Regions from separate parts of the Exiguobacterium sp. s194 genome, predicted to be linked through region 3. Evidence: riboswitches for the same ligand, from Rfam matches in the RefSeq annotation. Region 3 holds a riboswitch; each other region holds the start of a gene.
What was found. A riboswitch is a leader RNA that binds a small molecule or an ion and turns the genes downstream of it on or off. The one in region 3 is predicted to bind S-adenosylmethionine.

Region 1 (8,095 bases), on a different contig from region 3:
GCCGAATCTCCTACCATACATAATTGAATTTTTCCCACATAGGAGGGAACCATGAACCATTTCCGCAAGATGTCCGTCCTTGGTTGGAGTATTTGGAGTATGCTATTCGGTTTGACGCTCATCTTGTTCGCTACAGGCGGATTGAACATGCCGGCCATCGAGCCGTTACCGTTCATCTTGATCGCGTTGCTCGTCATTATTTTTCAAATGGACTCCATTGAACGGAAAGGCGTCTACTTTACCTTTTCAGAAAGTATCGTCTTAATTATTTTTTTATTCTTTGATTTTGAGACAGCGCTGTTCGTCAATCAGATTGGACTACTCGTCTTCCAGTTCGTCAACTTGAAACCGCGCGTCGCGCTTCGACGGTTCCGTTTTACGTATCCGTGGAATGCCATCACGTCATTTTTGGAAATCGCCATCCCGGCCAGTGTCTACTTGGCACTTGGTGGTGTGACCGGTCTCGGATTCTATTCCCAAGACTCGTTCCTTCCGCTTGCCGGTTTGATTATTGCCATCATTTTGAACACGGTCGTCCAAAAGTATCAAGTCGGCTGGTGGTTCCGCGTCGACATCCCGGTCCGCGACTTTTTAAGCATCGCGTTTTACACGTATATCGTCAGTCTCGTCTTCATTTTGGCGGCCTCGCTCTTCCGAGAGACGAACTTGCTCGTCGTCAGCAGTATCGCCGCCGCACTCACGTTCTTTATTAAGCGACTCATCATTCAAAAAGGTCGACAAGACGCCTTCAAATCGTTGATTGAACAATATGATGAAGCAAAAGAAGCCGTATCGCTATCGCAAAGCGAGGCACAAGCCATCGAAGTGTTCCTCAGTCAATGTGAGCGACTCAACGAGTACGATGAAGGGTACGTCGAGTTCAAACTGTTTGATCGCACACTTTACTTTGATTTGAAGACGCGCCAGCCGATCGATCGCCATGTCGTCTTTGAATTACTCGATGCAACCTATCCGAACGAATCCTCGGTCGAGTACGAGATGCGCTTCGAATGGGACGCCCCGCTGTCGAACGAATTTAATGAAGACTATCATAGCTTCATCTCGGTCCGTTCCGAGGAAATCGAAGGAATCCGCACGTGGATTGTGATGACGGGCGAGCACGTCTATGGCTATCCGCCCATCATTCAACGCGAGATTGTCAAACTGCTCAAGTCGTTCAATCGGACGATCAGTCGTTGTCATGAACGCGACCGCCTCTATACCGAGAGCCGGACGGACAGCTTGACGCTGCTTGCCAATGCACGGGCTTTTTATGAATACGGGATTCAACAGATCTCGGACGGCTCGATGTATCCGATTTCCGTCGCGATGCTCGATATCGACTTCTTCAAAAAAATCAACGACACGCACGGTCACCAAGTCGGAGACAGTGTGCTCCAAGAATTCGGTCGCCGCATTCGTCAAGTGCTCCGCACCGAAGACTTTGCCGCCCGTTACGGTGGTGAAGAGTTCATCTTGCTCTTAAACCGTTGTGATGTTGAGGCCGCCGTCGAGATTGCTGAGCGCATCCGTCAACAAATCGAGAACAAACCGTTCCACGTCGATGGAATCGATATACCCGTCACCGCTTCAATCGGTGTCGATACGATTCAGTCGTTCGGCGACAAACGTCTTGACGATACGATTCGTAACGCCGACCGCGCGCTCTACGTCGGCGGTAAATACGCCGGTCGCAACCGCGTCGCCCATTATAATTTCTTAACGACCTGACTCGCCCCCACGTTCATCGCGTGGGGGTTTGCTATTGACAAGCAGATTTGAAACAGGTACGTTAGGGAACGTGTCTTATAACTAAATATCACAACTTTTTTATCAAGAGAGACTGAGGGACTGGCCCGATGACGTCTCGGCAGCGGGTAACCTGTGCCAAATCCAGCGAGCGGTCTGCTCGAAAGATGAAAAAAGTGTTTCTTGTCGAGAGAGCCTTTTTTCAGAAGGCTCTCTTTTTATTTTAATGAATGAGGTGAATCGATTGGAACAACCAACAGCTAACAAATGGGCGCTCTTGCCCTTACTCGTCTTCCTCGTCTTCTTTATCGGGGCAGGCATCTACTATGACGACTTTTATAAATTTCCCGTCTTGATCGCGGCCTTGATTGCCGTCATCGTCGCGGCGATGATGACGAAAGGGAGCGTCACCCAGACGGTCGAACGCGTCGCCCAAGGTGCCGGGAACCCGAGCATCCTCATCATGGTGTTCATCTTCTTGCTCGCCGGTGCGTTTTCAAGCGTCGCCGAAGCAATCGGTGCGATTGACGCGACCGTCAATGCGGCATTGACGTTACTACCGCCCTCGCTCCTATTGAGCGGCCTATTCGTCATCGCAGCCTTCATCTCGATGGCGATGGGTACGTCGACCGGGACGATCGCCGCACTGGCGCCGATCGCTCTCGGCATCCATGAGGAGAGCGGCGTCAATATCGCTATCGCGGCGGCAGCCGTCGTCGGGGGTGCCATGTTCGGAGATAACTTGTCGTTCATTTCAGACACGACGATCGCAGCCGTCCGCACCCAGCGGACGAACATGCGCGACAAGTTCCGCACCAACTTTTGGATCGTCTTGCCGGCAGCCGTCATCACAACGATTTTACTCGCTGTCCTATCGAGCGGAGAATCCACCATCGAGCCGGCGGCGTTTGAATGGTATAAGTTGATTCCGTATCTGGCGGTTATCGTGCTCGCTTTGACGGGAATGAACGTCATCCTTGTCTTGCTCGGCGGCATCGCCCTGACCGGCATCATCGGTCTGTTGGATGGCAGTCTAGCCGTCACCACGTACGTCACCGCCATGGCGGACGGCATGATGGGCATGGCCGAGATTTCACTCCTGACATTGCTCATGGGTGGGCTCGTCGGACTCATCTCGCATAACGGCGGACTCACGTACTTGCGTGACGCGCTCACGTCCCGAATTAAAAGACGGGCCGGCGCGGAGTGGAGCATCGCCGGGCTCGTCAGTGCGACAAACGTCGCGACGGCGAACAACACGATTTCGATTCTCGTGGCTGGGCCGCTCGCCGCGAACATCGCCGACGATTATGACATCGAACGTAAAAAGTCTGCGAGTGTACTCGATATCTTCTCGTGTGGGGTCCAAGGTCTGTTGCCTTACGGGGCACAGCTTCTCATTGCGGCCGAACTGACGAACACGGCATCACCGGCGCTCGTGCCGTATATGTTCTATCCGTTCTTGTTGTTCATTTGCGGAGGATTGGCCATCGCCTTTAACTTCCCGCGTTTCAAAAAACGCGCTTAACGAAAACGACCTTGTGAAGCTGTCGCTTCACAAGGTCGTTTGTCGTTTCGCTTCAAGTTCACGTTTCAGCTGCTCGTTACGTTTTCTGAAGGCACGCCGTTTGAGCAGTTCTTCGAGTCCGCGGCTGATTACCCACAGAACGAACAGCAACAGGACGAGCATAGATAATCGGAACGGGCTTTGGATAAACTCTTCCCACTGGTCACCGATGACAGAGAAAATCAAGACGACGAGCAACTTCCCAAACCCGGCCGCCATAATGAACGTCCGGAGCGGCATTTGGATGAGGGCGAGTAAATACGTAATCAAACTGACCGGAATGAACGGGAGCGAGTAGAGAAACCCGAGCGAGACCGGACTCATATGATTGATGCGTTCGAGCCAATAGACGCCTTGTTTGTGCCTCTCGAGCCATCGCGTCATCGGCTTTCGAAAGACGTAGCGAACAGCTGCAAACACAAGAATCGTCCCGAGCAAACTTCCGACCCACGACAATAACGTCCCGAGCCAAAAACCGTACGTTGCTGCGTTCGCCGAGATGATGAGGACGAGCGGGAGAAATGGAAAGATGGCTTCCAGGAAAGGTGCCCCGAGTCCTGCCCAAGGTCCGCCCGGAAGTCCTTGTAGCCATTCAATCAAGTTTAAAATATATTGTTGGAGTGATGTCAGCATGTCAGTTTCCACCTTCAACTTTCGTTATTCCCTTTTTACCCGATTTCGCTCAGGAAGACGCATCCCCCTGCCCACCGCCGTAAAAAAATAAAAAGTATTTGCGAAATTCCGCTGTGATATCTATCATATAATATGGACTTGTGGTTGCAGGCAAGTCCGTTCGTCGAACGACACAACCCAACGTTCGTTTTCCTGCAAAAAACTGAACACAGGGGAGTAACACACATGGAAACAAAACCAATGCGGGTCTTGCTGTACTATAAGTACGTCAATATCGAAGACCCAGAAACGCTCACACAAGAGCACCTCAAGTATTGCAAGGACCTCGGTATCAAAGGACGCATCTTGATTTCTTCCGAAGGAATCAACGGGACGTGCTCTGGGACTTGGGAACAGACCGAGCAGTACATGAGCGACTTGAAAGCGAACCCGCTATTCAGCGACATCGAGTTCAAAATCGATGAAGTCGAAGAGCATGCGTTCTCGAAAATTTTTGTCCGTCATAAGAAAGAGCTTGTGACGTGGCGCTTTGATGGTGAGTTCGACGTGCCTAAACAGCACGGTGCATACCTCGAACCGGCAGAATGGAAAGAGATGATGAATCGCGACGATGTCGTCATCCTCGACGTTCGTAACAACTACGAGTACGATCTTGGTCACTTTAAAAACGCGATCAAAATCGATGTAGAGGCTTCTCGTTACATGCCAGATTGGCTCGAAGAGAACAAGGACCTCTACGAAGGGAAAACGTTACTCACGTACTGTACCGGAGGCGTCCGTTGCGAGAAATTTACCGCATATATGCGTGACCAAGGTCACGACAACATTTTCCACCTTAAAGGCGGCGTCGCCATGTACGGCAAAGACGAAGCCACGAAAGGCGAAGACTGGGAAGGTGAGCTTTACGTCTTTGACGAGCGCATCAACGTCCCGGTCAACACGGTCAATCCGTCCGTTGTTTCGGAGTGCATGCACTGCGGAACGAAGACGGTCCGCTACGTTAATTGTGCCAACCCGGTGTGTAATGCCCAACACTTCTGTTGTGAAGAGTGTGAACCGAAACAAATGCGTTCATGCTCGAAAGAGTGCCAGGAGCATCCACGTAACCGCTATATCATCGAGAATATCGCGGACAAACTTCAGGAGACTGAAGGCGTCGTCGGGTAACAAAAATCGACCAGAAAGCACTTCGAGCCTATGCTCGAGGTGCTTTTTTGACAGAAACTTTACGTCTAGCCGATGACAGAATCGGGTATAGTGTAGATACCATTGTCAGACAGGAAGTGAATCGATTGCTCTTTAACGAACCTTTACTCGCCGCCTTGCTCGCTTGGTTCATCGCACAAGCAGCCAAGCTCGTAACCGAACTCATTAAAACACGAGATTTTGAATTAGAAATCATGTTTGCCTCGGGTGGGATGCCAAGTTCCCACTCTTCGACCGTCGTCGCCTTAGCGACCGTCATCGGTCGAGTCGAAGGAATCGATTCCAGTATGTTCGCACTCGCCTTGATTTTCGCGACGATCGTCATGTACGATGCGACCGGCGTGCGTCAAGCGGTCGGATTCCAGGCCCGTTTGTTGAACGACTACTTCAAAGGAATCAAGCACGAGACACCCATCTTAAATGAGCTGGTCGGTCATACCCCGTTCCAAGTCATCGTCGGGGCTTTACTCGGTCTCGTGGTCGGACTGTTTTTCCCAATTTAATGTGAATGATGCAGGCATGTCGTTCCCTCCTTCTAAAAACTCACCATCTTTTTGTGAACTTTCACAACAGAGACGGTATAGTGAAAGAGAGGAGGAATCGACATGCCTTTTTTGCAGAAATCTTATGAGTCGCTCGATACGCTCGCCGAAGCAATCGGACAAGCGATTCGGGCCCCCATCACGATTGAGAATCGACACCATCAGTTACTGGCCTATAGCACCCACCCCGACTCGACGGACCCGGCACGAATCGCGACGATTATCGGCCGCCGTGTCCCGGAAGCGGTCATCGAGGACTTGTGGGAAAGTGGAATCCTTCAAGAAGTGATCGACCGCGACGAACCGGTCGTCATCCCGGCCCGAATGGCCGTCGGTCTCGGTGAGCGGGCGGCCGTCGTCATCAAGCAACAAGGTGACGTGCTCGGTTACATTTGGAGCCTGGCCCGAACGACGCCGTTCTCAGAACAGGAACTCACCGTCCTACAGGAAGGGGCAAACATCGCCAAAAAATTGTTGATGACCATCGCGATGCACGAACGGCGCATCGACGCCGAATTGGAACGCTTCTTTTTAGAAGTGCTGGCCACTCCCGTTTTATCGCCATCCCACCGCGACCGCTTGAATGAGCTCGCACCGATTGCCGTCGCCAGCCGTCTCACCGTGATTGAATGTGCCCAGCCGGTCACCCCCCAACTGGCGGAACGACTGTTTTATGTATTGGCGACCCAGCAAGCGATTGAAGTCGTCCTGCACGCGATCGATGGCCAGCAGTTACTCGTCTGGCATTATATGAAATCGGACCTGGCCGAGGAAGAAACTGCGCTCTTGCAGTGGGCCGACCGCTTTGAAACGCAGCTCCGAGACAAGTTCATTGAAGCGGAGCCGCGCCTTGGCATCAGTCGACGCTTTTTTGAGAGCGACATGCTCTATGCGGCGATGGAAGAAGCACGACGCGTCACGTCGCTTCGCCGAAAGTTCCCGTATGAGCTTGCGACATCGCGCACGTTCGAACAGATCGGAATTTATCAGCTCGTACCCGATTTGGCCCGACGCATCGGGCTTCGTCTCGAGACGCATCCGACCATCGAGCGCCTACAGGCGTATGATGTCACACATCATACCGAGCTCGTCACGACGCTCGAATGGTATTTCTATTTTGATGGGAACGTCAAGCGTGTCGCCGCTCATCTTCACATCCATCCGAATACCGTGCTCTACCGGATTCGGCGGATTGAAGAACTGACGAACATCACACAAGTCTCGCTCCCTGAACGGGCCGCCGTTTATCTTGCCATTAAGGCCGGTCAATACCGCCAAGACGATTAACGCCTACTTTGTGTTTTTTCACAAAGTGGGCGTTATCACTTTTAGAATCCATGCTAAAGACAGCGTTTTCGGATGGGTCTATACTAGAGGTGTGAACAAATTGTGTCAGTAGAGAAAGGGGAACTTTACATGAAAATCGGGGTATTGAAAGAGATTAAAAACAACGAAAACCGCGTCGCCTTGACGCCGATGGGTGCAGCTGTATTAACTGAACTTGGACACGAGGTCCTCGTCGAGACGGAAGCGGGCGTCGGTAGCGGCTTCACAAATATGGAGTATGTCGATGCGGGGGCAACCATCGTCGACACCGCCGCGGACGTTTGGGGAAACGTGGAATTGGCGTTGAAAGTAAAGGAACCGCAACCATCGGAATATCGTTATTTCCGTCCTGACTTGACCCTCTTCACTTACTTGCACTTGGCGGCCGAACCAGAACTTACGAAAGCACTCGTCGATTCTGGTGTGACGGCCATCGCCTATGAGACGGTCGAGATCGACCGCACATTGCCGCTCCTCACACCGATGAGCGAAGTGGCCGGACGGATGGCTGCTCAAATCGGCGCCCAAATCCTTGAAAAACCACACGGTGGAAAAGGGATTCTCTTGTCTGGCCTGCCAGGCGTACCACGTGCGAACGTCACCGTCATCGGGGGCGGTGTCGTCGGGATGAATGCCGCCCGCATCGCGATCGGTCTTGGTGCCAACGTCACGATTATGGACATCAGCCCGGCTCGCCTGCGCCAAATCGATGATCAGTTCGGCAACACAATCAACACACTCATCTCAAACAGCTACAACATCGCCAAACAAGTCGCTGAAAGTGACCTTGTCATCGGTGCCGTCCTCATTCCAGGCGCGAAAGCACCGAAGCTCGTCACGAAAGAAATGGTCCAACAGATGTCACCAGGTTCGGTCATCGTCGATGTCGCCATCGACCAAGGCGGAATCTGCGAAACCATCGACCATATCACGACACATGACGCGCCGACGTACGAGCGTTACGGGGTTCAACACTATGCCGTCGCCAACATGCCAGGTGCCGTCCCACGCACGTCGACACTCGGTTTGACGAACGCAACGATGCCGTATATCGTCGAGTGCGCACAAAAAG
Region 2 (8,095 bases), on a different contig from region 3:
ATGTCGGATCCGCTCAAATACGTATGGATATCCCGTTCTGACAACGCCTGAAACGGCCCTTCGTAAGCGATGCGCCCATCCCGGAGGAACGTCGTCGTCGTGGTGATAAGCGACAGTTCGTCCGATCGATGGGTGATGAGAAGAATGCCGACGTCCTCTGCTGCGAGCGACTGCAGTAATGTGAGCAGTGCCGCCGCATCATCCGTCGACAAGGCGGCCGTCGGTTCGTCGAGCAAGAGGTAGGCCGCATCACTCGCGAGCGAACGGGCAATCAAGACACGTTGTTTGACACTGAGCGGGAAACGCCCGACCGGTTCGGTCACGTCAATCTCTAGCCCGACACGTTCCAAGTAGGCAGCCGCTCGCTGTTTTAGTTCGCGAGGACGAATCCGCTCGACCGCCTGCCACGGCACGACGTTCTCATAAATCGGTAAATCGAGATAGAGCGCGTCATCGACTTCTTGCGACACCGTGATGACCCCGCGGCGAATCGCCTCGGCCGGTGTGAATGTGACCGCCGTTTCGTCGAGCTCGACCGTCCCGGACGTCGGGATGATGGCGCCACTCAACAGCTTCACGAGCGTACTCTTTCCGGCCCCGTTCAATCCAAGCAATCCATGAATCTCGCCACGTCGGAGCGTGAAGCTGACATCGTCGAGCACGGTGACGTCGCCATAGCGTTTCGTGACGCGTTCGAGCCGTAACATCAGTCCGTCCCTTTCATCCAGTCCGACCAGGCCGCGTCTGATGCGCCCCAGTTCGGGACGTATTGGCCGAGGTCGTCCATCGTCACTTTCTCGTCCGGCAAGACGTCACGGTCGACGAGATATGGGTCGACCGAATGAATCGACGGCGTCTCTTCACCCGCTAATTTTTGATACGCGTAACGGACTTGGATGCGTCCGATTTCAGCCGGGTCGGTCGCCGCCGTCACTTTCCACGGGCTGCCGTCCTCTTGCATGAGTTGAAGGTCTTCGTCACTCAAATCGATGCCATAGACGTCGATTTCATCGCGTCCGGCCTGTTTGATGGCACGGCTCGCCCCTTTGGCGAACTCGTCCCACATCGCGAATACGGCATCAATCTCGCCTTCCGGATATTTCTTCAAAATTGCTTCCATCTGGCTCTGTGTGTCGAGCGCCGTATTGTTCGTCGCCGAACCGAACTTGGCGACTTCCGTAATGCCCGGATAGCGTTTCAAGAACGCATCGTAAATCGTGTGGCGTCGTTCCATCGGTGTGAAGCCACCGACCCAAATCGTGACGATGTTGCCTTCGCCGTCCAAATCTTCAGCGAGTGCCTTGAGCGAACGCCAGGCGAGCGAATAGTCGTCCTGGTCGATGACCGTTACGCCTTCGTTCGTCAAATCGTTGTCGAACGCGACGACTTGGATGCCTTTGTCGAGTGCGCGTTGGACCGGTTCTTTCAATGCATCGGCGCGGCCATGGTCAATCAAGATGACATCGACGCCTTGCGTCGTCGCCGTGTCGACGTAGCTCGCCATCTTCGACAGATCGTTGTCAGCGTTGTACACTTTCACGTTGCCGCCGAACGATTCGACTTGTTCCGTCACCCCATTGATATACTGCGACGAGAACGTCCCAATCGACATTTGCATAATCAAGGCGACGTCGATTTCTTTCGGCAACGTCCCGTTCGAGACCGAGACGGGCTTGGTCTCTGCCGTCTTCTCGACCGGCTTCGATGGGGCCGCTTGCTCGTTCGTGCAACCGACGAGCGCCAAGACGAATGTGAATAACAAAATCAATAGTTTTTTAGACATGAATCGTTCCCCCTACATGATGTGTGATGGTGGCTTCTGTCGGTCCGAACACCCCCGCCTCGGTGATGAGTCCGGTGATGAGGTCGGGCGTCGTGACGTCGAACGCCGGATTGAAGACGGTGATACCGACAGGCGCCGTCGGTTGACCGCCGATATGTGTCACTTCTGACGGATTCCGCTCCTCGATTTCAATCGTGTCATCCGCCGTCAAATCGAACGTCGAATGCGGCGCCGCGACATAGAACGGAATGCCGTAATGTTTGGCGAGGACGGCGAGCTGCAACGTCCCGATTTTATTGGCGACGTGACCCGTCCGTGTGATACGGTCGGCTCCGACGATGATGGCGTCGACTCGTTTTGACTGAATCGTCCAAGCCGCCATATTGTCCGTGATGAGCGTCACGTCGATATCGGCCCGATCGAGCTCCCAGACGGTGAGGCGTGCCCCTTGCAGGAGCGGTCGCGTCTCACAGGCGAAGACGTTGAAGGATACGCCACGTTCTTTTCCGACGTAAAACGGTGCGAGCGCCGTGCCGTAACGCGATGTCGCGATGGCACCGGCGTTGCAAATCGTCAATACGTTCCCCCCGGCCGGCAACACCGTCAGTGCATGCTCGCCGATGGCCCGGTACGTATCGACGTCCCGGTCGTACAAAGCGATGGCGCGGCGTTTGATTTCCTCGGCAATCGCCTCAAAATCATCCCCGACATTTAAATCAAGGAGCGATTCAATCACGTTTTGCAGATTGACCGCTGTCGGCCGGGTCGCAATCAAGCGGCGTCCGACGAGGTCGAGCCGACGCGTGAAGTCCGGGTCATCGACTAACCGTCCCGCTTCTTTGGCGAGGACGAACGCCCCGAAGTAAGCGATGGCCGGTGCGCCGCGGACTTGGAGCGTCTCGATGGCATGTTCGGCCTGTTCAAGCGTCTCGATTGTCACGTAACGCTCTTCATGCGGCAACAACGTCTGGTCCAATACGATGAGTTCGTCTGTCTGTGAATGGAAACGGATGTTTTGGACCGTCATACGCGCACCCCCGACAGGAGTGTCACCAAGTCGTCAATCGATTCGACGCTGTGTCGTTCTTTAATGAGCGCCGTCCCGAGGGCGAGCGCGTCACGTTTTCGTTCGAGCCGCGTCGCTTCCGGCAATGTCTCGAGATCGGCGACACCGGCCAGTCCGACGGCACGGCGAATGAGTTCGCAACCGGCGTAGCCGATCGTGTCGCTGAAGACCGTCCGCAACAACTCGTCGACGAAACCATCCGTATTGAATGGCTCGACGGCGCGCTCAAAATTAGCCCGAAACGTCTTCTCGAACGTCTCCCACACCGTCAAGACGTCCGTGAAACGCTCGAAGCGTTTGAGCGGGTCATAGAACGTCGACAGCGTCAAATGGGCGATGATTTGGCCGAGGTCGAAGCCGAACGGTCCGTAAAATGCGAACTCTGGATCGATGATTTTCGTCTCTTGTTGAGTCGCGAAGATGCTGCCCGTATGTAAGTCTCCATGCAGGAGTGCCTCATGTTTCGTGACAAACCCGACTTTCAATTTCGTCACCTCGATCTTGAGCGCCTGGTCTTGCCAAAGGCGTTCGACATCTGCTCGCAGCGCCGTCTCGATGTTGTTCGACTCCGCGTCTTTGAACGGATCGGTGAAGATGAGCTTCTCGGTGATGTCACACAGTTCCGGGTTGTAATAGTCACGTTCAATCCGCTTCTTCGCGATCGGTCCAGCTGCGTAATCCGACGTCGCAAACAGCGTCTCGCCCAAAAATTCACCGACATGACGGGCGAGTTCCGGGTAGCTCTCCCCGTTCAAATAGCCGGTGCGGACAATCTCATAATCAGATAGATCTTCTATAATCGTGTAAGCGAGTGTCCGGTCGCTGCCAAGGACAGCCGGGACGAACCGAGGCGCGACAGTCGCAAACTCACGGAGTGCCAACTGTTCAATCCATGCCCGCTCGAGCGTGAGCGGCCAGCTCTCACCGACGACTTTGGCGTATGGGAGCGCTTGTTTGACGATCAGGCGCTGTTCGCCTTGGCGAATCCGAAACACGAGATTCAAGTTGCCGTCCCCGATCTCCTCGCACTCGGCGATTCCTTCTTGCAAGTATCCTAATTGACGGACGTGCTCGACGACGGTCTGTTCTGTAAATGGTTGATATGACATGATGTTTTCCCCTTCCTGTACGTTGCCCACAAAAAAAGCCCCTTTCTCCGCGAGAAAGAGGCACAGCCAAAATGGTTGTTCCTCTCATCTGTCAGACATTCGTCTGGTGGATGTAGCACCGTGCCTAGTGGTCGGTTGCTGCGGCGTCATCGGGCCAATTCCCTCTGCCAACTCGCGATAAGAGTGTGTTATTCGATTCGGTGAACTTATGTGATGAATATTACGGACTCGACGTCACGATTGTCAACGTCATTTTCTCGACGCAACTCCGTCTTTTTTTGTGCATATATGGAAACAACTTCCCAAAATATTTTTTTTGGAAAAAAAGGAATTGACGACGTGATGATTCTGTGCAAAAATTCAATTAAATTTCACAACTTCAAATCACATTCTTATCAAGAGCAGACGGAGGGACGAGCCCGATGATGTCGCAGCAACCGACCAGAGATGGCACGGTGCTAATTCTTGCAGCGAAAGCTGAGAGATAAGAGTTCATTTTTTATGATGACCTCTTGCCTCGGCATGGGGTCATTTTTTGTTTGCCTGGAAGGAGGAACCATATGAGTATCACTGCCACATATGAAATCAAACGAACGGACGCGGTCGCGACCGTCGCCGACAAAATCGCCCTCGAGCTGACGGTCGGTACTTGGACGGAGCTGCCTCACTTAGAGCAAGAGCAGTTACAGGCGTACCGGGGTGAGGTCGTGTCGACCACACATACGGATACGACGAGCCGCTTCACAATCCGCTACCCGTTACATAATGTCAGCCCTGACTTTTCATCCATCTTGACGACGACGTTCGGGAAACTGTCCCTCGACGATTCGATTCGGTTAATCGATTTGACGTTGCCCGAGACGCTCGCCCCTCATTTCAAAGGCGCCAAGTTCGGGGTCACTGGAATTCGCGAGTTACTCGGTGTTCATGATCGCCCGCTCGTCATGAGCATCTTCAAAGGTGTCATCGGCCGTGACCTCGCGTTTCTCGAGCAGCAACTCCGCGATCAGTTCGCCGGAGGCATCGATATCGTCAAAGACGACGAGATTTTATACGACAACCCGCTCACCCCATCGCTCGAACGGGCCCGGATCGGAGCGGACGTCATTCAAGCCCACTTCGAGGCGACCGGGAAACGTGTCCTCTACGCCATCACGCTGAGCGGCCCCGTGTTCGGTCTACGTGACCAGGCGCTCCGTCTTATCGAGGCAGGTGCGACAGCGCTCCTGTTCAACGTCTATACGTACGGTCTCGACGCACTGCGCGAACTTGCGAACGATTCAGACATACGCGTCCCCATCTTGGCACATCCGGCCTTTGCCGGCGCCTTGACCGGATCAATCAGTCATTCGCTCTTACTCGGTAAACTCCCACGCCTCGCCGGGGCCGATTTAACGCTCTTCCCGTCTCCGTACGGCTCCCTCGCGACACCGCGTGACGAGGCGTTCACGATTCGTGACCAGAGCGCCGAACCGCATTGGTCGAAACCGATTTTACCGGTCCCGTCAGCCGGGATTCATCCAGGACTCGTCGCCGATATCATTCGTGATTTCGGGACGGATGTCGTCATCAACGCCGGCGGTGGCATTCACGGACACCCGGACGGCGCAGCCGCCGGGGCTCGTGCTTTCCGACAAGCGATCGCTCACGTTCTCGGCCAAACCGAAGGACAGACGGACGAGCTCGATACCGCGTTGAAGGCGTGGGCGTCACGATGACGGTCCATATCCTCTGCGACTTCGACGGGACGATCACGGCGGAAGACAATATTATCGCGTTGATGAAGGCGTTCGCCCCGCCGGCTTGGGTCGAGTTGAAAGATGCGGTCCTCGAGCAACGGATTTCGATTCGCTCCGGTGTCGGTCAACTGTTTCAACTATTGCCGAGCGCAGATGCCCCGGCCTACCGTGATTATTTGTTGGAGCGCATCACGCTCCGCCAAGGGTTCCCGGCATTTTTAGAAGAAGTTCGGGCCCATGGCTGGAAGTTTGACGTCGTCAGCGGCGGGATGGACTTCTTCGTGCAGCCGGTCTTGGACGGGCATGTCGCCCCCGAGCATATCTACTGCAACGTCGCCGACTTCTCCGCTGAGACGGTCACCGTCGCTTGGCCACACGCTTGCGATGAACAATGTACGAACGATTGCGGCTGTTGCAAGCCGACGCTCGCTCGTCGCATCGTCAATCCCGCCGACCGCTTGATCGTCATCGGCGACTCAGTGACCGACTTCGAGGTCGCGAAGCGTGCCGACTTCGTCTACGCACGAGGTCAACTCATCACGCTCTGCGAAGCGGCAGGCATCCGTTACGCACCGTTCGAGACGTTTGACGACATCACCCATCACTTGAAGGAGGTGGTCGTATGAGCCTTGCGACACGTTGGCTTGAACTCGCCGACATTAAAGACGAACTCGCCGCCCGCGACTGGTTCCCCGGAACGAGTGGGAATTTGGCGATTCGCGTTTCCGACGATCCGCTCGAATTTCTCGTCACGGCGAGCGGACGCGATAAACGAAAACGAACACCGGAAGACTTTGTTCACGTCGATGCGGCCGGACGCTTGATCGGCGAACAGACAGGAAAACCATCCGCCGAGACGCTGCTCCACGTTGAAGTGTTCAATCGGACGGACGCGACGTGTTCGCTCCATGTCCATACGGTCGACAATAACGTCATCTCCGAGCTCCATGCTGCCACCGGCGAAGTCGTCTTCACCGGCCAAGAGATCATCAAGGCGCTCGGCTACTGGGACGAGGACGCGGTCGTTCGCGTGCCAATCATCGAAAACCATGCGGACATCCCGACGCTCGCGGCCGCCTTCGCCCCTCACATCCACGCAAGCGCCGGTGCCGTTCTCATCCGCAATCATGGTATCACCGTCTGGGGCGAGACCCCGGACGCGGCCAAACGCTATTTAGAGGCTTACGAATTTTTGTTCAGCTATACATTAAAACTACGCGCCCTAGGCGTCCATTCATAAGGAGGAACCAACCATGGCAACTGTCTATTTCCAACAAACCGAAGAGCGTTACGTCGATCAAACTGAAGTGAGTGCCTTTTTAGAGTCTCGCGGGATTCTGTACGAACAGTGGGACATCACAAAGCTCCCGGAAAACCTGCAAGAGAACTATCAGTTGACGGACGAGGACAAACAAGCGATTTTGTCGACGTTCCGTGACGAGATTCGCGACGTGTCGGAGCGACGTGGCTATGAGACGGCAGACGTCATCTCGTTGTCGGATGCGACGCCGAACTTGGACGAACTGCTCGTCAACTTCCAAAAGGAACATCACCACACAGATGACGAGGTCCGCTTCATCGTCAGCGGCCATGGCATCTTCGCCATCGATGACGCCGAACGTGGCTATTTCAACATCGAGCTCAACCCAGGCGACCTCATCTCGGTGCCGGTGAACACACGCCACTACTTCACGCTCCAAGACGACCGCAAAGTCGTCGCCGTCCGGATTTTCGTGACGACCGAAGGCTGGGTGCCGATTTACGAGAAGCAAGACGTGACAGCATGAAAAATGGTCTCTCGCCCAAAGGTGAGAGACCATTTTTTTAATGTTTGGCAGCGGCTGTCGGTTTTGAAGAGAACCAACCCCATACCGCGATACCGACCATGACCGACCAGAAGAACACGGTCCACGCCGTCGAGTGGACGAATCCGTCCGGAAGACCCATGAATTCGAACGGTGTGCCGGCAATCAATTTCTTGAAGCCAGGGTGTTCAAGCACGAGCACCGTCAACTTCACACCGACCCAGCCGACGATGATGAAAGCAGCTGTTTCGAGTGATGGGCGTTGATGCAACAGTTTGACGAAAATTCGAGCAGCGAAACGCATCAAGATGACCCCGATGAGTCCACCTGTCAAGACGACGAAGAACTGACCAGAGTCGATCCCACCGATTTCACCGAGACCGAGTGGCGGCAAGCTGACCGCGAGCGCGACCGCTGCGAGAATCGAATCGACCGCGAAGGCGATGTCGGCAAACTCGACTTTAGCAACCGTCCACCAGAATTCTTTCTTCGTGACCGGCTTCTCTGTGACAGCCGTCTCTTCTTTCGCCTCAGCAGCGAGATCTTGTTTCGGCTCTAGCTTGCGGGCCTTATAGGTCATATACAGATGTCGT
Region 3 (8,095 bases):
GCCCGATCAAGACGAGCTCCGTCTGACGGTCCCCGTACGGCTCGACGTAGTCGGCGGCGAGCTCAGGTTCTGCCGTGAACATGAGACTCCGCTCTTCCTCCGGCAGCGTCGCGAGCCAACGTCCCGCGTGTTCGAGCGTCGATGCGTACCCCGCTTGCGAGAACAGGCAGGCGATGTCGTTCCGGGAGGCGATCCATAAGAAACCTTTGGCGCGGACGACTTGATCCGGGAACGCCTCGATCCAGGCGTGGAGCCGCTCCGGATGAAACGGACGGCGGCGGCGATAGACGAACGAACTGATGCCGTATTCCTCCGTCTCTGGTGTGTGTGTCTCGGCCTCTAGTTCTTGAATCCAGCCGGCGGCGTGCATCGCCTGCTCGAAATCGAAAAGATTGACGTCCAACAGCTCCGTCAACTCCACGTTCGCGTAAACTGACGTCAACAGTTTGGCGGTTGGATTGAGCGCCTTCAACAGCCCGGCCATCTCACCGAGTTCTGTCTCGGTCACGCGGTCCGCCTTGTTCAAGACGATGATGTCCGCGAACTCGATTTGGTCGACAAGCAGGTCGACGACCTCGCGGACGTCCGTCTCATCGATGGCCTGCTTCCGTTCATGAAGCGACTCGCCCGAGTTGAAATCTTTCAAGAACCGATACGCATCGACGACCGTCACCATCGCATCGATATAGACACGGCTCGTCAAGTCGATGCCAAGGGCGTCATCGGCGTATGTAAACGTTTGAGCGACCGGAATCGGTTCTGAGATGCCAGATGACTCGATGATAATCCCGTCGAGCTCACGGTCGTTCGTGATGTCCTGTACCGCTTCGAGCAGGTCCTCACGGAGCGTGCAACAGATGCAGCCGTTCGATAGCTCGACCAATTTTTCGTCCGTCCGCGAGAAACCGTTCTGCTCGATCAATCGTTCGTCGATGTTCAACTCGCTCATGTCGTTGACGATGACCGCATATTTCTTGCCGGACCGATTGTTCAACAGATGATTCATCAACGTCGTCTTGCCGCTCCCTAAATAACCGGACAGCACCGTGATTGGAATTCGTTTCATGTATCTTCACTCCTAAATCGTAATCATTACTCTTTAGATAATGACGGGTCACCTTTGTCTTGTCAAGAAAAAACACGCCCGTTCCCGGACGTGTTCCTTTCCCTATTCTTCCAACGCCTTGCGTTCCGCCTCGGAGCGGGGATACGTGTTCGCTTGCCACTCGGCCCGATAAATCGAATCGAGTTGCGTCAGACCGACCTCATCCTCATCCTTATCGGCATCGACACTCGGGGCCTCATCCCAGCGCGGATTCAAATACGTGTGGTCGTCTTCCTGGTTCGAATCCAATAGTTTTTGAATCCCGACCCGGGCCACTGCCGCGAGTGCCAAACCGATGCCTGCACGAACGAGCAATCGCTTCACCATCTCTTTACCTCCTTATCGTCCAAACCGATAGAGCGGCATCCCTTTCACGTCTGTATCGATTTTAAAGACCGACCCCGCGTCCGGATGGGCTTTGAGTGCCTCGTCATCCATTCCTTCACGAGCCGTCGTGATGGCGAGTTGGTTCAAGTCGTCACCGACGAAACAGCACGATGTGACGTTCGGGGCCGGCACGAGCACCTCGAGCACTTTTTCACCCGTCTCCGGGTTCCAGCGCGAGACGCGGCCGCCGGCGAAGTGTGCAATCCATAAGAACCCTTCCTCATCGGACGTCATGCCGTCCGGGAATCCTTCCTCGACGGTGAAATCGATGATGGCCTCCCCTTCGCCGAGCGTACCCGTCTTCAAGTCAAAGGCGTATTTACGGACCGTCTCGGTCGGTGTATCGATATGATAGAACGTCGAATGGTCGGGTGACCATGTCAGTCCGTTCGATAATGTCAACTCGCTCAACATGACCTCGGTCGTGCCGTCGCGATTCAGGCGGTATAGTGTCGCTTGTTCCGCCTCGTCTTCAAGATGGAGCGTGCCGGCGAAGATGCGTCCGTACGGGTCGGCTTTCCCGTCATTGAAGCGGAGCTTTCCTTCCGGGTCGTCGAGTTCGACGATTTTATCGAGCTCTTTTGACGTCTCGTCCCACTCATAAATCCCGTCTTTCAAGCCGACGACGACGCCGTCCGTCACTTTCGGGACCGCGAACCCGATCTGTTGTCCCATATCGAACGACGACAATTCATCTTCCTTCTCATCGTACCACCAAAGTGTATGTCCCTCGATATCGACCCAATAGAAGCGTTTCAGTTCCGCATCCCAACACGGGCCTTCCCCAAGCGTATTTCGAACTCGAATCCATAACGCAGCGTTTACTGTCTCCATTGAATTGCCTCCACTCTCTACATTGATTTCAAGTGACTATTCCCTGAGGGGGCAATCTCTATTCAACATTTCCCAAAATAGCAACCGCTCGGAAGAAAAATATTGAACCGGGCCGGCATCCTTCTAGGGCAGAAGACAAAAAAACTCCTTGAATCATGAGATTCAAGGAGTCCCTGTCATTTTGCGCCTTCGACATTCATATGCTTGCTGCGCAACTGGCCACAGGCCGCATCGATATCAGTCCCGTGCTCGAGACGGACACCGGTATTGATGCCCCGCTTCTTCAAGACGTCATAAAACGCCATGATGTCCTCAGACGTGCTCCGCTCATACTGAATATGCTCGTTGACCGGATTGTACGGAATCAAGTTGACGTATGACTTGTCTTTAATATCGTCAATCAAGTCGGCGAGTTCCTCGGCGTGCTCCGGCAAATCGTTCACTTTCGATAAGAGAATATATTCGAACGTGATGCGTTTGTTCGTCTTCTCGACGTAATAACGGATGGCCGGCATGAGCTTGTCGAGCGGGAACGCCCGGTTGATTTTCATGATTTGCGTCCGCAACGCATCGTTCGGGGCGTGGAGTGACAGCGCCAAATTGATGCGAAGATCGAGGTCCGCGAATTTGTAAATCTTGTCGGCGAGACCGCTCGTCGACACGTTGATTTTACGCGGTGCGATGGCGAGTCCGCGTTCGTCTTTGACGACACGGAGGAAATCGACCAAGTTATCGAAGTTATCGAACGGTTCCCCGATTCCCATGACGACGATATGACTGACGCGGGCACCTTCCCCGACCTCGTCCAAATAATGTTGCACGGTCATGATCTGTTCGACGACTTCGCCGGCCGTCAAATCGCGCGTCTTCTTCAAGAGACCGCTCGCACAGAAGCTACAGCCGATGTTGCAGCCGACTTGCGTCGTCACACAGACCGAACGTCCGTATTTGTGACGCATGAGCACCGTCTCGATATAGTGTCCGTCATGCAGTTTAAGTAAAAATTTGACCGTCCCGTCGCCCGCTTCTTGTTTGACGAACAGGTCTTGCGTCGAGATGACGTATTCGGCGGCGAGCGCCTCACGTACCTCGGCCCGTACCGAGATGTCCTCGATGTGCTTGACTCGGTCGATATAGAGCGAGTCCCAGATTTGTCTAGCGTGGAAGGCGCTGTATCCCCAAGAGACGCACGCTTCCGTCAGCTGATCGAATGTCAGCCCGTATATAGATGGTTTCATTGCTATCTGTCCTTTCTTCAATCCACATACGTACCATTGTAGCGGACGTGGACGACCGGTGCAACGTTCTTATAACGGTGGGACGGGACGTGTCACGTGACGCTCGAACGCATAGGCGAGACGAATCAAGTCGCGTTCGGCATAGCTCGTCCCGGTGAATGATAGACCGAACGGGGCCCCGCTCGCCTTCAAGCGATACGGGATCGTGACGGTCGGATGGCCGGCTTTCGCCGCCATGTCATAATTGTGGTCATGCGGCAAGACGAGCGCATGAAGTTCCTGCTCGGCCAACAATCGGTCGATGCCGTCCGTCTTGGCGTGATAGACGTCGTCGAGGCGGCGCATCAAATAGGCGTCCTCAATCAAGCGACCCGATTGTTCGTTCGCTTTCTCGAACGTCTTCTGTCCGTGCGGAATCGTCTCCGGATGACTGTTGTTCCAATTAATCAAATCCGACAACGTCTCATACGGGAGCTTCGTCGAGGCGAGATACGCCTCGATTCCGAGCTTGAACTCATGATACAGGATATCCCCTTGGTCGAGCCCTGCTTTCGACGGCAGTTCGACGGTGACGACCTCGATGCCGCTCTGTTTCAGCAATGCGATTGCTTCGTCGTAGAGCACCTGCTCTTCTTCCGACAAATCGGTCTTGACGACGCCGACACGCATCCCGACTGCTTGCCGCTCATCGAGACAAGTCCGGTAAGGCGGACCGGCCGGAAGATGCGCCGTCGCTGGGTCAGCGGGATCTTCCCCGACCATCGCCTCAAGGGCGAGCACCGCATCCCGGAGTGTCCGTGCCATCGGGCCGGCCGTGTCTTGCGACCGGGAGATCGGGATGATGCCGCTGCGGCTAATCAACCCGACGGTCGGTTTGATACCAACGATTCCGTTATGGACGCTCGGGTGGATAATCGAGCCGCTCGTCTCGCTGCCGACGGCGAGCAACGTCAAGTTGGCCGCGACCGCTGACGCCGAACCTGAACTCGACCCTCCGACATCGAGCTTGTCCCCATATGGATTGAGCGTCTGGCCACCGACCCCACTCCAGCCGTTCGGCATGCCCTCGGTCAAAAAGTTGGCCCATTCGGACAAGTTCGCTTTCCCGAGGATGATGGCCCCGCTCGCGCGCAGGCTTTGGACGAGATGGGCGTCCCGGCCGGCGAAGTGATGCGCGAGGGCGACGGCCCCGGCCGTCGTCTTCATCAATCCGGCCGTCTCGACATTGTCTTTAATCAACACCGGGATGCCGAGCAACGGCAAGCGGTCACCTCGTCGAAACGCCCGGTCGGCCGCCTCGGCCTCGAACAAGGCGTCCGGGTTCACTTGAATGACCGCTCTCAGCTTATCGTTCAACTGGGCGATTCGAGTCAAATAATAGGCCGTCACGTCACGCGCCGTGAACGTTCCTTCTTTATATCCGCGATGGGCGGTCTCGATATCGAGTTCGAAACATGTGTTTGGTTCAGTCATATAGATTCCTCCTTTGGTCACTCGATGGTATTCGCTATCGCCACATGATTTCCTGTTTTCGTTCGCCAACGAATATGTAACTTGGTACACTGAAAGAAAAGGGAGGTTACTATGAACCGTTCGTACGTTCTCGTCTTATTGTCCGTCTTTGCCTTGTTCTTCTTACAGCTATATGCCGGGGACGCTCCGTATACGCTACCGCTCTCCATCGTCCTCGTCATCTTGATTCTCGGCGCCACCTTGGTCCAACTTCGACGCAAACCAAACCGTTGACGCCGCTTCAAATCTGATGGTATGATGCTCTCACCAACTACATATCGATATCTCGAGTGAACGAGAGACCTGGCTCTATGACTTCACAGCAACCTGCTTCGGCAAGGTGCTACTTCCAGCAAGGCAGTTTGCCTTGGCCGATATGACAGAGCGCTCATGTCGATGACATGGGCGCTTTTTTTTGGAAATGAACATGAGGGGGACTTATTAATGGAAAAAGCAACATTCGCAGGCGGCTGTTTTTGGTGCATGGTGACGCCGTTCGAGGAACAACCTGGCATCGAGTCAATCGTATCCGGTTATACGGGAGGTCACGTCAATGACCCGACGTATGAACAAGTGAAGACAGGGACGACGGGACACTATGAGGTCGTCGAGATCACGTTCGACCCGACGCTGTTCGCTTATGAACGACTGCTCGAACTATATTGGATTCAGACCGACCCGACCGATGACGGCGGCCAGTTCCAAGACCGCGGCAGCCAATATGCGCCGGCCATCTTCTATCATACGGAAGACCAACGCGTGAAAGCAGAACAGAGTCGCGACGCGCTCGCGGCGAGCGGACGCTTCAAACAGCCGATTGTCACGAAGATTCTACCGGCCGACACGTTCTATCCGGCCGAGGAATATCATCAAGACTTCCATAAAAAAAATCCGGCCCACTATAAAGAGGACCGGAAGAAATCTGGGCGCGACGCATTCATCGAGCAAGCCTGGTAAACAAAAGACGGGTCGTCTGACCCGTCTTTTTAGCTCTTGGCAATCCCGAGCATGAATCCGGCCACGACGATGAGCCCGATTCCCATAAAGACGAAGACCCGTTCTTTCGTCGTCTTCTCTTCTTTCAATAGATAAATCCCGCCGAGCGTCGCCACGACGACGTTCAATTGGGACAAGGCGAATGACGTCGCGATGCCGACCTCACCGCTTGACACGAACAGCCCGAAGTTCCCGATCCCCCAAGCGAGACCGGCCAAAATGTTTTTGAACGTCTTCGGGTCGAACTTCTTCACATCTTTCTCACGCAGGCTGAACAAGAGCGCCGCGACGAACATCCCGACCGACTGCGGCAAGATGGCCGTGATGCCGTCGACCTCGAAATAGTTCGTCAAGACGGCATACGTCACATAACCGATACTCGACACGAGCAGGACGAGCAAACCTTTCTTCAAGGCGCCGCTGCTATCGCCATCTTTTTGTTGTTGGTATGACGTCAGTGCCGCCCCGATGATAATCAACACGAGCGCAGAAAAGCCGAGCCACAACTCGGTCGTCGTCTTCCAATCGCCGAGCACGATGACCCCGAACAACGACGTCCCGACGAGTTGCATCCCGGTGCTGATCGGCATCGCTTTCGATACACTTAAAATTTGGAACGACTGGAACTGTAAATATTGCCCGAGTGCCCAGAACACACCAGATATGAAGCCGGTCACGATTGCGAGCGTCGTGAACTCCGGATTGAAGACGAGTGCGATGATGACCGCCATCACCATCGCCCCAATCGTCGTCCCGATTAACTGTTGAATCGGCTTGCCGCCGACTTTCGAGACGATGAGTGGGATACTCCCCCACATCAAGGCAGGTAAGAGTGCGAGTAAAATCATTTCCATAGATAACACCTGCTTTCGTAGAATAACATTACCCATGATTTTCCCACGTTTACGCCCGATTAAACTTTGTTCAAAAAAATTTAAAAATACCCATTGCCAAATGTTTTACTAGGATGATATAATAATTTTCGAACGGGGCATTAGCTCAGCTGGGAGAGCGCCACGCTGGCAGCGTGGAGGTCAGCGGTTCGAGCCCGCTATGCTCCATTATGGAAGTCACCACTCATTTGAGGGGTGACTTTTTTGCGTCTCCGCCCGGTTTAAGTCACCTGGTAGCGGGTAATGATTGTAAGACATCATTATTCTAAGGGGGACTTACTATGGATCGTGCCTCTGTCGAAGAGACCATTTTAGCCGTCATCGACTGTATGCGGGCAAGCAATCACTGTTTCTCAAAATGTTTACAAGAAGAGGATTTATTGATGGTCGCCGAGTGTATCCGGCTGACGAAAGAATGTTCGGAAGTGTGTGCGCTCGCCTTGAACGCGCTCGAGACCGATTCGGCTTTCACCAAACCGATTGCTGCACTCTGCGCCCAGGTGTGCGACACGTGCGCCGTCGAATGTGGCCGCCATTTGCATGACCATTGCCAACGTTGTTCCGAAGCGTGTCTCCGCTGTGCCGAGGCGTGTCGCAACCTCGTGGCCGCATAATCGCTTTTTAGTCTAACGATATGTTAGACTTTTTTTATACTTGTTTTATGAGAAAGGGACCGATTATGTCACATTCAATTCTTGCCATCGACGTCGAGACGGCCAACCGCGATAGTCGCAGCATCTGCTCTGTCGGCTGGAGCCTACTCGTCGACGGTGAAATCATCGAGACGAACCAACTACTCGTCAATCCAGAAGAAGACTTTGACGCAGGCAATATCCGCGTCCACGGCATCCGGCCGAGCGACGTCTGGGACGCTCCAGCCTTACCCGAGGTGCTTGAACAGCTCTATCCGACGCTGCGGGATGTCGACCTCGTCATGGCGCACAATGCCTCATTTGATATGGGCGCTTTCAAGAAAGCGATCGCCAAATATGATTTATATACGTTTCCGACGATCGAGTACGGCTGTACCGTCAAGCTGTCGAGAAAACTGTATCCTGGACTGCCGAATCACAAGCTGAACACGATGGCGGAATATTTGAACGTCCCGTTCATCCATCACGATGCGGCTG
Region 4 (8,095 bases), on a different contig from region 3:
AAAGTCGCGGAACGTGAATTCGTCGTCAAACATGACGAAGGCGTCCGTGCTGACTCGACGCTCGAGGCGCTCGGTAAACTGCGCCCGGCGTTTAAAATCAAGGGCTCAGTGACGGCGGGGAACGCGTCACAAGTGTCAGACGGCGCAGCGGCCGTGCTCGTCATGGAGCGCGAAGAAGCCGAACGTCAAGGCTTGAAACCGATGGCGAAATTCCTCTCGTTCGCGGTCGGCGGTGTCCGTCCTGAAGTGATGGGAATCGGCCCGGTCGTCGCCATTCCGAAAGCGCTCGAGATGGCCGGCGTGAAGCTCGAAGAAGTCGGATTGTTCGAATTGAACGAGGCATTTGCGAGCCAATCGCTCGGTGTCATCCGTGAACTCGGGATCGACCCGTCGAAAGTGAACGTCAACGGCGGCGCGATCGCCCTTGGGCATCCGCTCGGTTGCACGGGCGCGAAACTCGCGGTCTCGATCTTGCATGAGATGAAACGACGCAATGAAAAGTATGGGGTTGTGACGATGTGCATCGGTGGCGGTATGGGTGCTGCTGGCGTCTTCGAATTACTATAAGGGGGAATTGACAATGGAACGTACAGAACACGAATTGATTAAAGGCGGTAGCTTCGTCATCGACGCACTCGACGCGGATCGTTTGTTCACACCGGAAGACTTCTCAGATGAGCACAAAATGATTGGCGACACGACGGCGAGCTTCGTCGACGACCGTGTCATGCCTGTCCTTGGACGCATCGAGAAACACGAGTTCGATCTCTCGGTCGAACTGTTGAAAGAAGCGGGCGAGCTCGGCCTCCTCGGCGCGGACGTGCCAGAAGAGTATGGCGGTTATCAGCTCGATAAAATCTCGTCATCGATCATCACAGAGCGATTCGCCAAAGCGCGTTCATTCGCCCTCAGCTACGGCGCCCACGTCGGCATCGGGACGCTCCCGATTGTCTTCTTCGGGACAGAAGAGCAAAAGCATAAGTACTTGCCGAAACTCGCAACTGGCGAATGGATTGCCGCCTACGCGCTCACAGAGCCAGGCTCAGGCTCGGACGCGCTCGGTGCGAAAGCGACGGCCGTCTTGAACGAAGCCGGCACACACTACGTCTTGAACGGGGAGAAACAATGGATCACGAACGCTGGTTTCGCGAACGTGTTCGTCGTCTACGCGAAAATCGACGGCGACAAGTTCAGCGCCTTCATCGTCGAGCGTGAATTCAAAGGTGTCTCGACAGGCGCCGAAGAACAGAAGATGGGCATCAAAGGCTCATCGACACGGACGCTCATCTTAGAAGACGTCGAAGTCCCAGTCGACAACCTCCTCGGAGAAATCGGCAAAGGCCACGTCATCGCCTTCAACATCTTGAACGTCGGTCGTTACAAACTTGCGGTCGGTGCGGTCGGTTCGTCGAAACGTGCGTTCGATCTTTCGGTCCAGTACGCGAACGAGCGCAAACAGTTCAAGACACCGATCAGTCAGTTCCCGCTCATCCAAGAAAAACTTGCGACGATGGCTGCGAACATTTATGCGATGGAGAGCTCGGTCTACCGGACGGGCGGTCTGTTCCAAGACAGCCTCGACGCGCTAGGCGACGACAACATGCGCGACGGTTCGAAAGTTGCCCAAGCCATCGCCGAATACGCGATTGAATGTTCACTCAACAAAGTGTTCGCCTCGGAGACGTTTGACTACGTCGTCGACGAAGCCGTCCAAATCCACGGTGGCTACGGCTTCATGACTGAATATGAAGTCGAGAACTTGTACCGTGACTCACGCATCAACCGTATCTTCGAAGGGACGAACGAAATCAACCGTTTGATCGTACCGAGCACGCTCCTTAAGAAAGCGATGAAAGGCGACTTGCCGCTCCTCGCCGAAGCACAGAAGCTCCAGAAAGAGCTCATGAGCTACATGCCACAAGAGCTTGACGGGTCGCCGCTCGCACGTGAGAAGATGCTTCTGTCGAACATGAAGAAAATCAACTTGATGATCGCCGGAACGGCCGTCCAGAAATATCAGCAGGCCCTCCAGAACGAACAAGAGATTCTCGCGAAGATTGCCGACATCATCAGCGCCATCTATGCGCTTGAAGCGGCCATCGCGCGGACGGAGAAAGCCATCGCCCGTACAGGCGCTGAGAAGAACCAGCAGAAAGTCCGCTATACAGAAATCTTCGCCGAGCAAGTGTTCAAGCAAGTCGAACTCATGGCGAAAGAAGTCTTGTATGCGGCCGCATCGGGCGACGAGCAGCGCATGCTCTTGTCGGCGATGAAGAAGTTCAGCCGCTATCAGCCGATCAACGTCATCGGCACGAAGCGCGAAGTCGCAGCGAGCCTCATCAAAGCGAACAAGTTCATCGTATAAGCAAGCGAGAGAAAGGGTGGCCGGACGCGGTCGGCCCTTTCTTTTTCCTGTCTGCGGACGATACAATGGACGAAGGAGGGGATACGCATGAAACGAGATGACTTATTAGAACGGATGGATGCAATCGGCCGCTCGGTCGCCAAGCATGAGGGCACGCTCATGCTCCTCGCGCTCGGTTCAATTGGACTTGAGATGGATCGGCTCGACGACTATTCGGACCTCGATTTCTTTTTGATCGTCGAGGACGGGCATAAGGCCCGCTTCATCGACAATTTGGACTGGCTCGCGGTCGAGCCGTTGGCGTACCAGTTCCAAAACACGAAAGACGGGCACAAGGTCATGTATGAGGACGGCATTTACGCCGAGTTCGCCGTGTTCGAGATCGTAGAGATGCCTGGAATCGCTTATACACCGGGGCGTGTCGTCTGGCAACGTGACGAGGCGCTCGACACGTTTGCGACGCCGAAGCTTGTCACACTCCCTTCAGACGCCGCACATCGCTACGAGGAGGCACTGACGAACCTATACGTCGGACTGCTCCGGGAACGGCGCGGTGAACAGCTCGCTGGCTTCGAACTCATTCAAGTCGCGGCTGTCAACAACGTGTTAATCGCGTACGGGGAGACGAGCGACCCCTTCAACCCGACGCGACGGGTCGAAGGGACACATCCGGAGCTCGTCGCACGTCTACAGGAGTGGTTACCCGGTTACGGAAAATCGGTCGAGGCGGCCGCAGCCATCCTCCGCCACATCGAGGCGCACCACTCGGTCAATCCGGCGCTCAAGCAAGAGATTGTGCGCTTGCTTGAAACATGAACCGACGAATCGGAATATGCTACAGTAACAGGAGAGGTGATGAACATGGTGACACTATATGGCTATCCGCCATGCAGTACGTGTAAAAAAGCAGAGAAGTGGTTGAAAGAGAACGGCATCGACTATACATATATCCATATCGTCGAGGCGACGCCGTCGAAAGACGAGTTGGCTGAACTATGGAAACAGTCGGGTCTCCCGCTTAAAAAATTCTTCAATACGAGCGGACAAGTGTATCGGAACGAAGGCATTAAAGACAAGCTACCAAATCTATCAGAAGACGAACAACTCGAGCTTCTTGCGAGCAATGGTATGCTTTTAAAGCGCCCAATCGTGACAGATGGTCAAAAATCAACTGTCGGATTTTCAGAAAAGTCGTTTACAGACGTTTGGGGCGAAGTGCTATAATACTCGTGTGAGTCTAATTCATTTGAGGGGGAAGTTAAGATGAGCAAAGTACCTGCCAATCTACGTTATTCAAAAGAGCACGAATGGGTGGAAGTGAACGGAAGCGTCGCCCGCATCGGGATCACGGATTTCGCACAAAGCGAACTAGGGGATATCGTCTTTGTCGAACTTCCTGAAGTCGGTGGCACGATCTTACTCGATGAGCCATTCGGTTCGGTTGAATCGGTCAAGACCGTATCAGAGCTTTACGCACCGATCTCTGGGAAAATCACAGCAGTGAACGAATCACTTGCCGATTCACCAGAACTCGTCAACGAAGCACCGTTCGAAGGCGCTTGGATGATCGAAGTCGAGTTGAACGACGCGTCAGACGTCGACAAGCTCATGTCAGCCGAAGAATACGAAGCGATGATTCAAGGCTAAACAAAACCCGGTTTCTCTTTACGAGAAGCCGGGTCTTTTTGATTAATCGAAGTCGAGACGGTAATGATCAGGCTCGATGAGCGACGTCCGGTTGAACAAACGATAGAACAGAATCCCGAGTGCGATTGGGATGAGCCCGAACAAGACGACGACAAGCATGACGTTCCAGAGCGCGAATCCTCCCGGCATCAAATGCAAGGCGTTGACCGGACCGATTAGACCCGAGACGCCGAATCCGGCACTGATTGGCGTGCCTTCAATCCGAAGGATACCTGCGAGCGCTCCGAGAATGGCCGCATTGGCGAGCACCGGCAACATCATGATCGGACGACGGACGAAGTTCGCCATTTGAATCTTCGGTGAGCCGAGGAAGTGGGCGATCGACGTTCCGGTCGCGTTCATCTGCCAGCCAGCGATGGCGAGACCGAAGCCGGCAGCGACGACGCCAAGGTTGGCGGCCCCGGCAGCGACACCAGAAAGGCTGATGGCTGTGGCAATTCCGACCGTCGAGATTGGCGATACGATGATGAGCGAGAACGCCATCGCGATTAACATGCCCATCACGATCGGTTGCAGTTCAGTCATCGTCATGATGATCGTTCCGACGTACGTCGTAATCTGTGAGATGTAAGTGAGTAGGAACGCGCCGATGCCTCCCGCGACGACGATGACCGTCATCGGCAAGACGAGCACCGTGTATGTCTTCAAGCGTGGCGACAACTGCATGACGAGGAACGTCGCGAGAGCGGCCGTCACACCGGCCGTGATGACGTCACCGATTCCGGCCATGAGGAACGCGCCTTCCTCGACGCGGATGGCGCCACTTCCGACCTGGGTCGCGATGCCGATCGTCCCGGCCTCGAGCGCCGATCGTCCGAACTGCATGGCGACGGCGACACCGATGATGACCGGTAAGAGGCGCATCGCAATCGTCGTCGCATCTAAGATGAACTGCAAGGACGGAAAATACGGCAAGATGGCTTTCGTTAATTCACCGAGCAAAGCGCTCGGGATGAGGGCGATGAGAATGGCAAGACTGAGGCCGTTCAAGACGTTCATTAAAAATTGTTTTCCGGTAAGCTTCTCTTCCGTCATTGGGGATTCACCTGTCCTTTTCTACTGGTTTGCTGTTATGTACAAAAGCGATAAAGTTAATGACCATACTATGCCTCTTTCTGCAGAGCGTCAACAAGAAATGTTGAAATGTTCAGAATTTTCCATTTGAGCACAACTTTTGAACCGACTGGGTCGGATTCATATACTTAGAAGAGAGGTGAGCAAAATGATGACAGACGGATTCTTATATATATACGCCCCAATGTGCGGTACATGCGCCGTGGCCGAGCGGATGCTCTCGGTCGTCGAGGCGGTCGACCCAGAATTGAAGATTGAAAAACGCGATGCCAACTTTATCCCGAACGAACTCGAGGCGTATCAGGTTATGAGTGTCCCGGCGCTATTGAAGCTGGAGAATGGCCAAGTTCGCGATCGTTTGTACGCGTTTCAAAACGTCCAGCACGTCCTATCTTTCGTTAAATGAGATAGGATGATTAGAATAATCTGAAAATTTTAAATAATCAGTTGACACAGAAAGTTCACGAATGATATATTCATTACAACATCTTACTTGAACACAACATAGGACGAGATTTTCCCGTCATCAAGACGTTTTCGAACAACCGCTGCATGAGCTTACGCGATTTCAGGTGGACCTTCCCTTCGATTGTCCCCCAAAAAAATCAAGCGTCGGGGCACCGGTCGCGTAATTGCATGGTCCGTTCGAAGACCGAGTGATGGTTGGGTAAAAATCCCCCATATAAGGATGAATGCTCTGATCGGGCAAAAGAGGTTCATCTATGGGTTGTCCTTCAGTGACTCAAGGTGCTACGTTCTGTGTCATCCTCGGATGGCACCTTTTTTATTTTTTCGCATAAAATAGTTTGACATGAAAATAATATGTCGCTATGATAAGGCTAATCGAATACGCAACCACTCTTATCAAGAGAGGCTGAGGGACTGGCCCTATGACGCCCAGCAACCGCGGAGCAATCCGAAATGGTGCTAATTCCAGCAAGGTGTATACCTTGGAAGATGAGAGCAATCGTTGTCCGTACGATAAAGTACGCACGTTTGCTCAAACGTGCGTACTTTTTTTGTTGTCAGGAGGGAAATGGATTGATTCAACTACGCAATGTGGCCAAATGGTTCGACACGAAAAACGGTCGGGTCCAGGCGGTCGATGATGTGTCGCTTACGATCGAAAGCGGCGAAATTTTTGGAATAATCGGATATTCAGGTGCGGGGAAGTCGACGCTCATCCGCTTGCTCAACCGACTCGAGGCACCGTCAAGCGGTGAAATCGTGGTCGCCGGCAGCGAGCTGACGAAACTCACACCAAAGGAACTACGCGGGGTACGTAAAAACGTCTCGATGGTGTTCCAACACTTCAACTTGTTATGGTCGCGCACAGTCGCTGAGAACATCAGCTTCCCGCTCGAACTCATCGGGGTACCGGCGAGCGAGCGCAAACGCCGCGTCCAAGAACTCGTCGAGCTCGTCGGACTCGCCGGACGAGAAGACAGCTATCCGTCACAACTATCGGGCGGCCAAAAGCAGCGAGTCGGGATAGCCCGTGCGCTCGCTACGAATCCAGAAGTGCTCCTCTGCGATGAAGCGACGAGCGCACTCGACCCGAAGACGACGGATTCGATTCTCGAACTGCTCGTCAGCATCAACAAGAAACTCGGTTTGACGATCGTCCTCATCACCCATGAGATGCACGTCATCCAAAAGATTTGTCACCGTGTCGCCGTCATGGAGGCCGGAAAGGTCGTCGAGACCGGGCAAGTCGCCGACGTGTTCCATCACCCGGAACAGCCAATCACGAAAGAGTTCGTCAAACAGATCGGCGCGGTCGAAGACATGTCGCTCACGTTCGAACATTTGAAAGCTCGTTATCCGAGCGGTCAAATCGTCAAGCTCAAATTCTTGAACGAAACGGCCGAACAACCGATTCTGTCGGAAGTGTTGAAGCAGCATGACATCGGCTTCAACATCATCGGCGGAAACGTGACGCAGTCACAAGTCGGTGCCCTCGGGACATTATTCATCCAATTGATCGGAGAGCCGGCTGAAGTCGAGCGGGCCATCGCCTCAATCCGATCACAGGCAGTGGAAGTGGAGGTAGAAAGCGATGTTTCCTAATGTAGATTGGCAAGTCATGTTAGAACAGACGTGGGAGACGCTCTATATGACGCTCGTCGCCGGAGCCGCGACGTTCGTCATCGGTCTCGCCCTCGGGATGCTCCTATATGTCACAAACGAGCCGCTCATGATGAAGAACCGTCCGATTTACACGGTCATCAGCGCGGTCGTCAACATCTTCCGGTCGATCCCGTTCATCATTTTGATTATCTTGCTCATCCCGTTCACGTTACTCGTCGTCGGGACGATGCTCGGGTCAACGGCAGCACTGCCGGCACTGATCATCGGTGCGGCCCCGTTCTATGCTCGGATGGTCGAGCTCGCGCTTCGCGAAGTCGACCGCGGCGTCATCGAGGCGGCTGAGTCGATGGGTGCGACAAAATGGCAGATCGTCTATAAAGTATTGTTCCCAGAAGCATTGCCGGCCATCGTGTCAGGCATCACGGTCACGATCGTCGCGATCGTCGGTTACACGGCGATGGCAGGGGTCGTCGGCGGTGGAGGACTCGGGAACTTGGCGTTCCTCGAAGGATTCCAGCGTTCACAAAGTGACGTCACGTTCGTCGCGACCGTCTTAATCTTGGTCATCGTCTTCGTCATTCAGTTCATCGGCGATCGACTCGTATCTGTAATTGATAAGCGTTCTGCTTAATCTAAATAGAAAATTTGGAGGGGTTTTATAATGAAATCATGGAAAACAGTACTCGGTTTAACGGCAGCTTCAGCACTTACGATTCTCGCGGCTTGCGGCGGTGGGGATTCAGAATCAGGTTCAGGCGATGACAAGACACTCGTCGTCGGCGCATCAAACGTCCCGCACGCTGAGATTTTAGAGCACGTCCAAGACGAATACGAAGAGAAGGGCTATACGCTCGAAAT

Region 1: it holds a riboswitch for S-adenosylmethionine, as region 3 does, so the genes downstream of both, KNP85_RS04065 (Na+/H+ antiporter NhaC family protein) here and msrA (peptide-methionine (S)-S-oxide reductase MsrA) in region 3, are expected to answer to the same signal.
Region 2: it holds a riboswitch for S-adenosylmethionine, as region 3 does, so the genes downstream of both, mtnK (S-methyl-5-thioribose kinase) here and msrA (peptide-methionine (S)-S-oxide reductase MsrA) in region 3, are expected to answer to the same signal.
Region 4: it holds a riboswitch for S-adenosylmethionine, as region 3 does, so the genes downstream of both, KNP85_RS03455 (methionine ABC transporter ATP-binding protein) here and msrA (peptide-methionine (S)-S-oxide reductase MsrA) in region 3, are expected to answer to the same signal.

Annotation. Positions count from the first base shown of each region.
Region 1 is NZ_JACSLT010000003.1:42,845-50,939, forward strand. Features, by position in the region: gene KNP85_RS04060 (GGDEF domain-containing protein) at 52-1,731, shown strand; SAM riboswitch class I at 1,828-1,923, shown strand; gene KNP85_RS04065 (Na+/H+ antiporter NhaC family protein) at 1,976-3,277, shown strand; gene KNP85_RS04070 (TVP38/TMEM64 family protein) at 3,305-3,949, opposite strand; gene trhO (oxygen-dependent tRNA uridine(34) hydroxylase TrhO) at 4,175-5,116, shown strand; gene KNP85_RS04080 (divergent PAP2 family protein) at 5,233-5,658, shown strand; gene KNP85_RS04085 (PucR family transcriptional regulator) at 5,761-6,984, shown strand; gene ald (alanine dehydrogenase) at 7,114-8,095, shown strand, end outside.
Region 2 is NZ_JACSLT010000004.1:260,804-268,898, forward strand. Features, by position in the region: gene KNP85_RS06965 (sugar ABC transporter ATP-binding protein) at 1-707, opposite strand, end outside; gene KNP85_RS06970 (sugar ABC transporter substrate-binding protein) at 707-1,783, opposite strand; gene mtnA (S-methyl-5-thioribose-1-phosphate isomerase) at 1,776-2,810, opposite strand; gene mtnK (S-methyl-5-thioribose kinase) at 2,807-3,958, opposite strand; SAM riboswitch class I at 4,040-4,142, opposite strand; SAM riboswitch class I at 4,348-4,449, shown strand; gene KNP85_RS06985 (2,3-diketo-5-methylthiopentyl-1-phosphate enolase) at 4,519-5,676, shown strand; gene KNP85_RS06990 (2-hydroxy-3-keto-5-methylthiopentenyl-1-phosphate phosphatase) at 5,673-6,323, shown strand; gene KNP85_RS06995 (methylthioribulose 1-phosphate dehydratase) at 6,320-6,937, shown strand; gene KNP85_RS07000 (1,2-dihydroxy-3-keto-5-methylthiopentene dioxygenase) at 6,951-7,484, shown strand; gene KNP85_RS07005 (TerC family protein) at 7,522-8,095, opposite strand, start outside.
Region 3 is NZ_JACSLT010000005.1:112,317-120,411, reverse strand. Features, by position in the region: gene KNP85_RS07645 (GTP-binding protein) at 1-1,066, opposite strand, end outside; gene KNP85_RS07640 (hypothetical protein) at 1,169-1,432, opposite strand; gene KNP85_RS07635 (SMP-30/gluconolactonase/LRE family protein) at 1,445-2,326, opposite strand; gene rlmN (dual-specificity RNA methyltransferase RlmN) at 2,503-3,564, opposite strand; gene KNP85_RS07625 (amidase family protein) at 3,634-5,037, opposite strand; gene KNP85_RS07620 (hypothetical protein) at 5,149-5,310, shown strand; SAM riboswitch class I at 5,355-5,456, shown strand; gene msrA (peptide-methionine (S)-S-oxide reductase MsrA) at 5,521-6,033, shown strand; gene KNP85_RS07610 (GRP family sugar transporter) at 6,063-6,926, opposite strand; tRNA gene KNP85_RS07605 (tRNA-Ala) at 7,061-7,133, shown strand; gene KNP85_RS07600 (four-helix bundle copper-binding protein) at 7,247-7,579, shown strand; gene KNP85_RS07595 (3'-5' exonuclease) at 7,645-8,095, shown strand, end outside.
Region 4 is NZ_JACSLT010000002.1:299,132-307,226, forward strand. Features, by position in the region: gene KNP85_RS03420 (acetyl-CoA C-acetyltransferase) at 1-567, shown strand, start outside; gene KNP85_RS03425 (acyl-CoA dehydrogenase family protein) at 581-2,365, shown strand; gene KNP85_RS03430 (hypothetical protein) at 2,453-3,181, shown strand; gene KNP85_RS03435 (arsenate reductase family protein) at 3,227-3,589, shown strand; gene gcvH (glycine cleavage system protein GcvH) at 3,629-4,012, shown strand; gene KNP85_RS03445 (PTS sugar transporter subunit IIC) at 4,055-5,107, opposite strand; gene KNP85_RS03450 (thioredoxin family protein) at 5,295-5,552, shown strand; SAM riboswitch class I at 6,005-6,110, shown strand; gene KNP85_RS03455 (methionine ABC transporter ATP-binding protein) at 6,188-7,216, shown strand; gene KNP85_RS03460 (methionine ABC transporter permease) at 7,206-7,868, shown strand; gene KNP85_RS03465 (MetQ/NlpA family ABC transporter substrate-binding protein) at 7,899-8,095, shown strand, end outside.